Regions from separate parts of the Stenotrophomonas sp. YJH_SMC_48-3 genome, predicted to be linked through region 1. Evidence: predicted binding sites of a transcription regulator. Region 1 holds the regulator's gene; the other holds the start of a gene.
The links. The regulator FliA, encoded in region 1, starts transcription of late flagellar genes. The targets are predictions, from matches to a motif close to TAAAGTTTNNCNNNCNNNGGCCGATAA.
Positions count from the first base shown of each region.

Region 2: AC5P65_RS05550 (methyl-accepting chemotaxis protein) is a predicted target of FliA. The motif match lies at 3,003-3,029, and genes of this name have one in related genera.

Region 1 covers NZ_JCAFSQ010000005.1:8,477-14,283, reverse strand. Annotated here, with positions in the region: gene flhF (flagellar biosynthesis GTPase FlhF) at 1-1,152, shown strand, start outside; gene AC5P65_RS09305 (MinD/ParA family ATP-binding protein) at 1,139-2,026, shown strand; gene AC5P65_RS09300 (RNA polymerase sigma factor FliA) at 2,023-2,766, shown strand; gene cheY (chemotaxis response regulator CheY) at 2,824-3,216, shown strand; gene AC5P65_RS09290 (protein phosphatase CheZ) at 3,216-3,821, shown strand; gene AC5P65_RS09285 (chemotaxis protein CheA) at 3,824-5,656, shown strand; gene AC5P65_RS09280 (flagellar motor protein) at 5,760-5,807, shown strand, end outside.
Region 2 covers NZ_JCAFSQ010000003.1:98,835-104,641, forward strand. Annotated here, with positions in the region: gene AC5P65_RS05530 (hypothetical protein) at 1-334, shown strand, start outside; gene AC5P65_RS05535 (DUF4259 domain-containing protein) at 780-1,205, shown strand; gene AC5P65_RS05540 (M23 family metallopeptidase) at 1,210-1,857, opposite strand; gene AC5P65_RS05545 (L,D-transpeptidase family protein) at 1,862-2,824, opposite strand; gene AC5P65_RS05550 (methyl-accepting chemotaxis protein) at 3,059-5,182, shown strand; partial or broken gene AC5P65_RS05555 (alpha/beta fold hydrolase) at 5,231-5,323, shown strand; gene AC5P65_RS05560 (hypothetical protein) at 5,332-5,805, opposite strand.

The DNA of each region.
Region 1 (5,807 bases):
GCCATCGTTGCACCGGCCGCCGCCGTGCCGGCCAACCGCGCCCGCTTCCAGATCGATCCGCCGCACGAGGCGCATCACGAAAGCGTGGCGCCGGCCGTGCAGCCGCCGCCGCTGCCGACCGCTGCCGTCGCCGACGCGCAGCCGGCCAGCGCCGCCAGCGAACCGGCGTTGGCCGATGCCATTGTCGAAACCGCGCCGGCCCCCACCCTGGCTGCGGCTCCGGTGCTGACGGTGGTCGCCCAGGACGACGCCGAGATCCGCCAGTTGCGCCAGGAAGTGGCCGGCATGCGCCAGGTGATCGAGCGCGAGATGAACCGCTTCACCGACGAGCGCCTGCGCGGCTGCCCGGTGCGCGCCACCGCGTTGGACCTGATGGACGAATATGGCTTCGATGCCGGCCTGGCCCGCGACGTGGCCATGCAGATCCCGCTGGAGACCGAAGCCCATCGTGGCCGCGGCCTGATGCTGGGGCTGATCTCGCGCAAGCTTCCGATCGCCCCGGTCGACCCGCTGGAAGAAGGCGGCGTGATCGCCCTGGTCGGCCCGACCGGCGCCGGCAAGACCACCACCATCGCCAAGCTGGCCTCGCGATTCGCCGAGAAGCACGCGCCGCGTGACGTCGCCCTGGTCACCACCGATACCGCCCGCATCGGCGCCCGCGAGCAGCTCTACGGCTACGGCCGCCAGCTCGGCATCGCGGTGCACGAGGCCAACAGCGGCACCGACCTGGACCAGCTGCTGGAACGCCTGAAGGACTACAAGCTGGTGCTGATCGACACCGCCGGGCTGGGCCCGCGCGACCGCGCGCTGGCCGCCCAGCTGCAGTGGCTGCGTGCCGCCCGCCAGGTGCGCACCCTGCTGGTGCTGCCGGCCAATACCAGCTTCGGCGACATGGACGAGGTGGTCCGCCGCTTCGGCGCCGCCAACCTGCAGGGTCTGGTGCTGAGCAAGCTGGACGAGACCGGCCGCTTCGGCAACGCCCTGTCTGTGGCCGTGGACCATGCCCTGCCGATCACCTGGGTGACCGATGGCCAGGACGTCCCGGAGGACCTGCACCGGGCCAGTGCAGCCAATCTCGTACTTCGCCTTGAAGATTTGCGCCGAGCGGCCGATATGCCCTGCAACCCGGAGTTGAACCATGCCGTCGCGTGAGTACGCCAAGCTGACCAAGACCTTCCCGCTGTCGGCCACCCGCAGCGAGCCGCTCGGCCCTGTGCGCACCATCGCGGTGACCGGCGGCAAGGGCGGCGTGGGCAAGACCAACGTCTCGGCCAACCTGGCTGTGGCGCTGGCGGGCATGGGCAAGCGCACGCTGCTGCTGGACGCCGACCTGGGCCTGGCCAACATCGACGTGATCCTGGGCTTGAACCCCACCTTTACGCTGGCCGACCTGGTGGCCGGCCGCTGCTCGCTGGACGACGTCATCGTCGAAGGCCCGAACGGCGTGCTGGTGGTCCCGGCCGCGTCCGGTCGCCGCCACATGGCCGAGCTGGCCCCGGCCGAGCACGTCGGCCTGGTGAACGTGTTCTCCGAACTGGAACGCGAACTGGACATCATGGTGGTGGACACCGCCGCCGGCATCACCGATGGCGTGCTGACCTTCTGCCAGGCCGCGCAGGACACCGTGGTGGTGGTCTGTGACGAACCGGCCTCGATCACCGACGCCTACGCACTGATCAAGGTGCTGTCGCGCGAGCGCGGCGTGGACCGCATCCAGGTGGTGGCCAACATGGTGCGCGACCCCAACGAGGGCCGCGTGCTGTACGAAAAGCTGACCCGGGTCTGCGAGAAATTCCTCGCCGATGTCTCGCTGAACTATCTGGGCTGTGTGCCGCAGGATGATTGGCTGCGCCTGTCGGTGCAGCGCCAGCAACCGGTGGTAAAGGCCTACCCGTCCAGCCCAGCCGCGCTGGCGATCACCGAGATCGCGCGCCGCACCGCACGCTGGCAGGCGCCGACCGAACCGCGTGGCGGCGTCGAGTTCTTCCTCGAGCGCATTCTCAAGCAGCGCGGGGTGGCCGCATGAAAGGCGCAGCCCAGTACCGGGAGGTCCAGCGCTCGGCGGCCAACGAGGTCATCTCCCAGCACTCGGACCTGGTGCGGCGCATCGCCCACCACTTGGCCGCACGCCTGCCGGCGAGCGTGGAGGTGGACGACCTGATCCAGGCCGGCATGATGGGGCTGATCGAAGCGTCGCGCAGCTACGACGCCGACCAGGGCGCCTCGTTCGAGACCTACGCCTCGATCCGCATCCGCGGTTCGATGATCGACGAGATCCGCCGTGGCGACTGGGTGCCGCGCTCGGTGCATCGCCGCGCACGCGACGCCGCTGCCACCATCCGCCGCCTGGAACAGAGCACCGGCCGTGCCGCCAGCGCCACCGAAGTGGCCGCCGCGATGGAGATGCCGCTGCCCGAATACCTGCGGCTGATGGAAGACGCCGCGCGTGGCCAGGTGCTGAGCCTGGAGTCACGCATCGAGGACCAGGGCGAGCTGGATACCGTCGCCCAGGGCGGCCCGACGCCGCAGCAGGTGCTGGAGCGCGGCGAGTTCGGCCGCGAGCTGGGCAAGGCCATCGGCCACCTGCCCGAGCGCGAACAGCTGGTGCTCTCGCTCTATTACGAGCAGGAACTGAACCTGAAGGAGATCGGCGCGGTGCTCGGCGTGAGCGAGTCGCGGGTCTGCCAGATCCACGGCCAGGCCGTGCTGCGCCTGCGTGGACGATTGAAGATTTTCGAGGCGGCCGACGCCGGCCTGGAAGAGTGAACATGCCCGAGGCGGCTGCCCCCGGCCACCCGGAATGAACAACAAAGGAACTCTGCTTTGAACAAGAACATGCGCATCCTGATCGTCGACGACTTCTCGACCATGCGTCGCATCGTCAAGAACCTGCTGGGCGATCTTGGCTTCACCAATACCGCCGAAGCCGAGGACGGGCATGCCGCGCTGTCGCTGCTGCAGAGCCAGTCGTTCGATTTCGTCGTCACCGACTGGAACATGCCGGTGATGACCGGCATCGAGCTGCTCAAGGCGATCCGCGCCGATGCCAAGCTGAAGACCCTGCCAGTGCTGATGGTCACTGCCGAAGCCAAGCGCGAACAGATCATCGAAGCCGCCCAGAACGGCGTGAACGGCTACATCATCAAGCCCTTCACCGCGCAGACGCTGGAAGAGAAGCTCGGCAAGATCTTCGAACGCCTGGCGGCCAGCGCCTGATGGATACCACGGTCGACAAGAACGCCCTGGCCCTGCGCCTGCAGGAAGCCCTGGACGCACTGGAGTCCGGTGACGAAGCTGCCTGGCGGCAACGCATCGACGGACTGGTCGCGCTGCGCACGCAGCCGATGATGAGCGGCCTGTCGCGGCTGGCCCGCGAGCTGGGACAGGCGCTGGGTGAACTGCCGACCGTGCCCAGCGAGGCCGGTGAGCTGGATGACGCCTGCGCGCGCCTGGACCACGTGGTGGCGATGACCGAACAGGCCACCCACCGTACCCTGGACCTGGCCGAGGAATGCCGCAGCCTGACCGAACAGCTGCGTGCCGAAGGCCTGCAGCCAGGCCAGGACGCGCAGCTCGAGCGCATCCGCCACAACCTGACCGAGATCGCCCTGACCCAGAGCTACCAGGACCTGACCGGGCAGATCATCCGTCGCGTGGTCGGCATCGTCCGCCGCGTGCACGAGGGCTTCGGCGCACTCGGCCTGCCGCCGGAACAGCATCGCACCGACCCGGCACTGGCCGGGCCGGCACTGAAGGGACTGGACCGCCACGCGGTCTCGCAGAACGACGCCGACGACCTGTTGTCGGATCTGGGGCTGTAAGCATGAGCGCGGTATCCGACGACATCACTGCCGATTTCATCATCGAGGCGCAGGAGATCCTGGACCGCCTCGGCGAACAGCTGGTGTCGCTGGAGCAGGCACCGCAGGACAGCGACCAGCTCAATGCGGTGTTCCGCGGCTACCACACGCTCAAGGGCGGCGCCGGCTTCCTCGGCGTCACTGCCATGGTCGAGCTGTGCCACGCCGCTGAGGAGGCGCTGGGCGCGGCGCGCGCCGGCCAGGCCGTGCTGCAGGCCCACCACTTCGACGCGGCCCAGCAATCACTGGATTACCTGCAGTCGATGCTGGACGCCGTGTCGTCCGGCACCGAGCCGGGCTATGCGCCGCCGGACCTGATCGCCCAGTTCGACGTGCACGGGGGTGCCGTGGCTGCGCCCGCCGCCGCCGCAGCACCCGCCGCGGGGGGCAGCGACCTGATCACCGACGACGAATTCGAGGCGCTGCTCGACCAGCTGCACGGTGGCAATGCTCCGACTGCGATCGCGCCGGCAAAAAAAGCCGACGACGGCCTGATCAGCGAGGACGAGTTCGAAGCCCTGCTCGACCAGTTGCACGGTGGCGCCGCACCGGGTGCCAAGCCTGCTGCAGTCCTGGCACCGGCGCCGGCGCCCGCGCCGCGCCCGGTCGCTGCACCGGCACCCGTGGCCAAGCCGGCGGCCAAGCCGCTGGCCGAGGCCGAACACACGGTGCGCGTTGATACCAAACGCCTGGACGCGATCGTCAACCTGATCGGCGAACTGGTGCTGTCGCGCAATCGGCTCAAGACCCTGCGTGCACGCCTGCGCGATGAAGAGCTGGACCGCGCCGTGTCGACGCTGGATATCGCCACCGCGCGCCTGCAATCGGCGGTGATGCGCACCCGCATGCAGCCGGTGGGCAAGGTGTTCTCGCGGTTCCCCAAGGTCGCCCGCGACGTTGCCCGCTCGCTGAAGAAGGAAGTGGACCTGGAGCTGATCGGTGCCGAGACCGAGCTCGACCGCAACCTGGTCGAGGCCCTGGCCGACCCGCTGGTGCACCTGGTCCGCAACGCCATCGACCATGGCGTGGAAATGCCCGACCTGCGCGAAGCACAAGGCAAGCCGCGGATGGGCCATGTACGCCTGTCGGCGCAGCAGGAAGGCGACTACGTCAGCATCGAGGTGCAGGACGATGGCGCCGGCATCGACCCGGAGAAGCTGCGCGCCAAGGCGCGTGAGAAAGGCCTGATCGATCCGGAGGCCGCTGCCCGCCTGAGCAGCGAGGAGTGCCTGCACCTGGTGTTCCTGCCGGGCTTCTCGACCAAGCAGCAGGTCACCGACATCTCCGGCCGTGGCGTAGGCATGGACGTGGTGCAGTCGCGCATCCGCGAACTGAGCGGCCAGATCCAGATCCAGTCGGAACTGGGTCGTGGCAGCCGCTTCCTGATCCGCGTGCCGCTCACCCTGGCGATCCTGCCGACCCTGCTGGTGCAGGCCGGCGAGGACGTCTACGCACTACCCCTGGCACGCGTGATGGAAGTGCTGCACGCGCCGCGCACCTCGCTGGGCTGGTTCGATGGCCGCGCCGTGCTTGATCGCCGCTCGCACACCCTGCCGCTGGTCGACCTGCGCCAGTGGCTGGATGTGACACCGGCCGCGTCAACCCTGCTGACCATCGTGGTGCTGCAGGCCGGCGAAGCCCGCTTCGGGCTGGTCGTGGACCAGGTGCGCGGGCGTGAGGAAGTGGTCATCAAGCCACTGCCGAAGGCCCTGCGCGGCCTGCGCGGTTATGCCGGTGCAACCTTGATCGGCGATGGTCGCATGGCCCTGATCCTGGACGTGGACGGGCTGCGTTGAACCCCGCCAGGGCCATGCCCGGCGACCCGAAAAACTGTGACTACCGTCTGTACGCGATCTACCGGTGTCTCAAGTCCCATTCATACACGCCGATACCGGAACCATGGATAGACTCAGCCTCATTGGACTCTTTCTCGCCCTGGCCTCGCTG
Region 2 (5,807 bases), on a different contig from region 1:
CGGGCAGGGCATCAACCGCAGACTGGCATCGGTTGAATCCAGCGGCCTCATGGCGTCCTACTTTGGTTATGGCCGCGGCGATGCATTGCCACGTGGCCGTTCATGGCTGCGGGTAACCGTGCTGGAGGTGGACCCTGCGCTCGAGGGGCGCGCGGCAGACATCGAGCTGCAGCCACCCTTGGATCTACTGAAGCTGACCGACCTGGACTACGTCTGGCTGTGGCCGTTCTTCTTCTGGAAGGTGGCGGCGATGTTCCTGCTGATTCCGGGGGCTGCCTTGGCAGTGTTCACGTTCACCTTGCGGCGCTGGCAGCGCCGCACTCCCGCGAGGTAGTGCCAGACCCAGTGTGGTGGCACTCATGGATCACCGGAAACTTGCCCGAGAGGGGTAGGATCATGCCCATACCGGGTAACAGCCCGCCGGTCCTTCTGCGCTGACGTCAAAGGGCGGTTCAATTCAGCCGCATCGACCTGCCGTTCGTCTTCATGCGCGGGTGGAGCGTCGCTGCAGTGCGCGCGGCACGGTTGGTTGCGGAGAATCCAGTCTCTACGCGACCACGGCGCTTCATCGGTCTGAACAGGATCTTGTCGCTTTTCACCTTAAATCAACACGGGACGACAGGCGGGAGTCTGCCGGGGATCGCCGCGTGCCAATGGCTGCCGCCACGCATGGCGTCTTGCATGCAGCTTGCGCTGGCGGAGACTCGTCGCCAGCAACATGATGGATGACTACCGTGCGGGTCCTGCACGGTATCTGCCTGCCAATTAGGAGCAATCACATGGGCGCATGGGGACACGGTTCATTTGATAATGACGATGCCTGCGATCTGGCCTGCGATCTGACGGAATGCACGGATCTCTCGATAGTGGAGGAAGCGCTGCGCGCGGCTATCAACCCCAATGATTACCTAGAGGCACCTGAAGCGGGCAGGGCGGTCGCGGCTGCAGAGGTGGTGCTGGCACTGTTGGGCCAGCCGACGGCTGCCATTGCCGAGGAAGAAGCGTTACTCGCTTGGGTCAAGGCATGCAATCAGGTGCCATCGTCAGCGATGTTGTTGCTTGCACAACTCGCTGTCCAGCGTGTACAGGCCGAGGACTGTGAACTGCGGGAATTGAAAGAGGAATCCGACTCGTTGGACGAATGGATGGCCGAAGTGAACAGGCTGCAGGAAGGCCTGCGCGCCGCATGCAGCGTGATCGGCTGACGCGTCAGCGTCCGGCTGCTCGCAGCAATGGGTAGGGGTTGATCGATTCCCCCTTCCACCACTGCCTCTCCGGCCCCAGCACGTGTACCTCAAAATGCAGATGCGGCGCGTCGGCACTGGCGTTGCCGGTGCTGCCTACATAACCGATCACCTCGCCGCGCTTGATCACCTGCTTCTCGGCCAGGCCATCGGCGTAGCGCTGCAGGTGCGCGTAGTAGTAGCACCAATGCCCGCTGGGCTCGAACTGGTAGATCGTCAGTCCACCGCGCTCGCTGTCGAACAGTTTTTCCACCGTGCCATCGGCCACCGCCAGTACCGGCGTACCTGCATCGGCCATGATGTCGATGGCATCGTGTACGCGGCCCTCGCTGCGTGCATCGGTGAAGGTATCGCGCAGCTGCGAGGCCAGGATGCCCTGCACGGGCAGCAGCAGGCCGGACGGTGCACCGGCAGCCTGCGCGGCCGGCGGCGCGGTGGAGGCGGGTGGGGCTGTCGCGCCTGGCGCTACCGGTTCCGTCACCGGCGCGGCGGCCACCGTCGATGGCGCTTCCGGCAGCGCGTCGGTCACCGGCTCATCCATATCGCGGTGCAGCCACCAACCTGCACCCAATCCCAGCAGAACACCCAGCACGATCAGCTGCGAAAGACGCATCGGCTCACTCCTGCATCACCACGGGCACCGAAGTATCCACCGCATCGGCCACGCGCAGCGCATCCCAGTTGGTCATGCGCACGCAGCCATGCGACTCGGTCTTGCCGACATGGCCGGGCTCGGGCGTGCCATGCAGGCCGTAGTGTGGCTTGGACAGGTCGATCCAGACCCGTCCGACCGGATTGTTCGGGCCAGGCGGCAGCGTCGCCTTCTTTTCGCCCTTGCGCGCATCCCAGAACAGCTTCGGGTTGTAGTGGAACGGCGGGTCGCGATACACGCCGAGAATCTTCCATTCGCCGATCGGCAGCGGATCGTGCTGGCTGCCGGATGAGACAGGCACCTGTGCGATCACTTTGCCCTGCGCATCCAGCAATTGAAGTGTGGAGTCGGACTTGTCGACCACGATCTTCGCCGCCTTCGGCAAGGCCCCCGTTCCGATGTTGGGCACCTGGATGCGGCTGCCGGCCTTGGCCAGATCGACGCCGGGATTGAGTGCCTTCAGCAGCTCAGGGGAGGCGTGGAAGCGCTCGCCCAGGCCTTCTTCCACGCTGCTGAAGCCCAGCGACTTCAGCTTGGCCTGTGCGGCGGGCCCTTTCGGTATGGGCTGGAACGGGCCGGCAACATCTTCAGCCGTGAGCGTGTAGCTTGCCAGCGGCGTGATCGTATCGGCCTGCAGGGCCTTCCAGGTAGCGTCATCCAGTTCACCCGTTACGCTCAGCCCATGCGCCGCCTGGAAGCCCGACACCGCGCGCCGCTGGTTGCTGCCCACTTCGCCATCGATCGGGCCGGGGGAAAAATTCGCGCGATCCAGCAGCACCTGGGCGTGCAGGACAGAGCGGGGTGCGGTGTCCGGTCCTGCCTTCTCGGCAATGGGGGCAGGCAGGCCAGGCGGCGGCGCCTGCGCGAAGGCAGGTGATGCCAGCAGCGAGAGAGCGAGCAGGGCGGATCGGGGCATGGGTAACGGCATCGGGGACTCCAGCAGGGAACGCCACCACCTTGCCCGCAGACGGCGCCGAGCCACCGTGAAAGGGATCTGATGCCCGCATGAGCAGGCATGTCATTGCGGCCGGTTTGCACCGGCAGGTGCCACTGGGACGGGGACTCACCAAGGTGAACAGTGGCCGACGCCATTGGTGGATGGCGATCAAGATTGCCTGCCGTGCCGCCGATAAGGGCGCATCCCCCCGTTTTGGATACCCCCATGAACTACTTGAGGAACGTCAGGGTTGCCTGGCGTCTTGGGCTGGGCTTTGGCCTGTTGCTGCTGCTGGTTGCCGCCGTGGTGGCCACCGGCGCCACTGCCAGTGTCGTGCAGAAGCGCGCGATGCAGCAGGTGGTCGAGGTCAGCGTGGCCAAGGTGCGCCTGTTGTCGCAGATGCTTGATGCCAACAACCAGATGATGGTGGTGCGCCGCGAGATGCTGATCCGCCAGGGTGATCACCGCACCAGCGACGAGAAGCGCATTGCTGATCTCGTCAAGCGCTACGAGGCCAGCTGGAGCGCCTACCAGGCGCTGCCCAGTGACGCCGAAGGCAAGGCCATCGCTGAAACCATCGCCGCCAAGCGAGCCGTTGCTCGCCCGCTCAACAAGCAGACCAGCGAACTGATGGAGCAGGGCGATTATCCCGGTGCCGTGGCGCTGACCCTGGGCCCGGTGCAGGACGCCGCCAACGGCTGGAACAAGGCGCTGTCCGATGGCGTGGACTTCGAGGAGAAGGAAAGCCGTGAGGCTGCCGCCGAGGCGATCCGCCTGGGCGAGCGCAGCCTGCTGCAGTTGCTGGTGCTGGGCGGCGTTGCGCTGCTTGCTGGCATCGGCGCCTCGGTGATGATCGGCCGCAGCCTGACCGGTCCGCTGGCGCGCGCGGTGAACCTGGCCGAGCGCCTGTCCAAGGGGCAGCTGGACCAGGAGTTCCGCCTCGGTGGCCGCGACGAGCTGACCCAGCTGGGTGAGGCGATGGCCAGCGTGCGCCAGAGTGTGCAGGCGGCGATCGGCGCGCAGTTGCAGATGGCGGAACAGCACGAGGCCGGCGCAATCCGCTATCGCATGGACGCCAGTGCGTTCCCCGGCGATTTCGGCCGCATGGTGCAGGCCACCAACAGCCTGGTCGAATCGCACGTGCAGGTGGAACTGCTGATGGCTGAAGTAATGCAGCGTTACGCCATCGGTGACCTCAGCCGCGACCTGCCGGACTATCCGGGCGAAAAGGGCACGTTGACCCGCACCCTGGCCGCGGTGAAGCAGAGCCTGATGGCGATCAACGCGCAGATCGATGAACTGGCCCGTGCCGCACGCGCCGGCGATTTCAGCATGCGTGGCGATGCCGGGGCCTTCCAGTACCAGTTCAAGACGATGGTCGAGCACCTCAACGGCATGATGGCCAGTTCGCAGGCCAGCATCGCCGATGTTTCCGACGTGCTGCGCGCGATCTCGCATGGCGACCTGACCGCACGCATGGAGGGCGAGTACGAAGGCGTGTTCGCGCGCATGCGCGACGATGCCAACACCACCACCGCGCAGCTGACCGGCATCGTCCGCGGCATCCAGGTGGCTGCCGACAGCATCAACAACGCGGCGCAGGAACTGGCCGCTGGCAACAACGACCTGTCGCGCCGAACCGAGCAGCAGGCGGCCAATCTGGAAGAAGCGGCCGCGTCGATGGAGGAGCTGACCTCCACCGTACGCCAGAACGCCGAACTGGCGCGTCAGGCCGACAGCGAAGCGCACGCTGCCGGCGCCGCCGTGCGCGAGACCGAGCAGGCGATGGCACAGATGGCATCGGTGATGGGCGAAATCGATCAGTCCTCGGCGCGCATCTCGGAAATCTCCACGGTGATCGACGGCATCGCGTTCCAGACCAACATCCTGGCGCTGAATGCTGCAGTGGAAGCCGCGCGCGCGGGCGAGCAGGGGCGTGGCTTTGCGGTGGTCGCCAGCGAGGTGCGTACGCTCGCGCAGCGTGCCGGTGTCGCCGCCAAGGAAATCAAGGAGCTGATCGAAGACGCCGCTGCAAAGGTGAAGAGTGGCCTGGCCGTCACTGTTGAATCGGAAGCCGCGATCGCCCGCGTGGCCCAGGCCAGCTCGCGCACCACCCAGCTGATGAGCGACATCGCAGCGGCCAGCAAGGAACAGGCCGCCGGCATCGAGCAGGTCAACCAGGTGGTGGTGCAGATGGACCAGGTGACCCAGCAGAACGCTGCGCTGGTGGAAGAAGCCACTGCCGCCAGCCGCGCGCTGGAGGAACAGGCGCATGCACTGACCACGTCGGTGTCGGTATTCAAGATGGAAGGCGCGGCGGTCTCCGCTGCGCCCCGTCGCGCAGCCTGAGCGGGCTGCCACTGCAGCGACAGGAATACGGCCGCCTTGAGCGGCCGTATTTCGCTGGAAGGGCCCCATCTACTGCTGCAGGCCCGTGCTGATGCTGACGCAGCCGAAGTTGCGGCATGGATGAGGACGCTCCCCTTCTGACCGAAGCATCAGCCGCGCGCACGCGTACGCGCAGCTTTCTTCGCCGCCACTTTGCGCACGGACTTCTTCGCGGCCCGCGTCTTGGCTGCCTTCTTCGCGGCGGCGCTCCGCGAGGCGGCCGTACTCCCCTTCTTTGCCGCAGCCTTCTTCGCTGTCTTCTTTGCGGCCTTCTTTGTCGCGGTCGTGCGAGCCGGTGCCTTCTTTGCCACCGCCTTCTTTGCCACCGCTTTCTTCGCCGGCGCCTTCTTCGCTGCCGTCTTCCTGGTTGTCGACGTCTTGGCGGTCTTCTTGCGGGTCGCCTTCTTTGTAGTTTTGCGTGCACCGCCGCTACGCTTGCCGCCGCCGTCCTGCTTGTTCACGGTGGCCCAGGCAATGCGCTCGGCGGTGCCTTCACTCGCGCCGCGATCACGTTCGCTTTCCTCGATGTGCTCGGCCTGGCGCTTCTGCTTTTCGGTATATGCGGATTTGTCACCACGGGGCATGA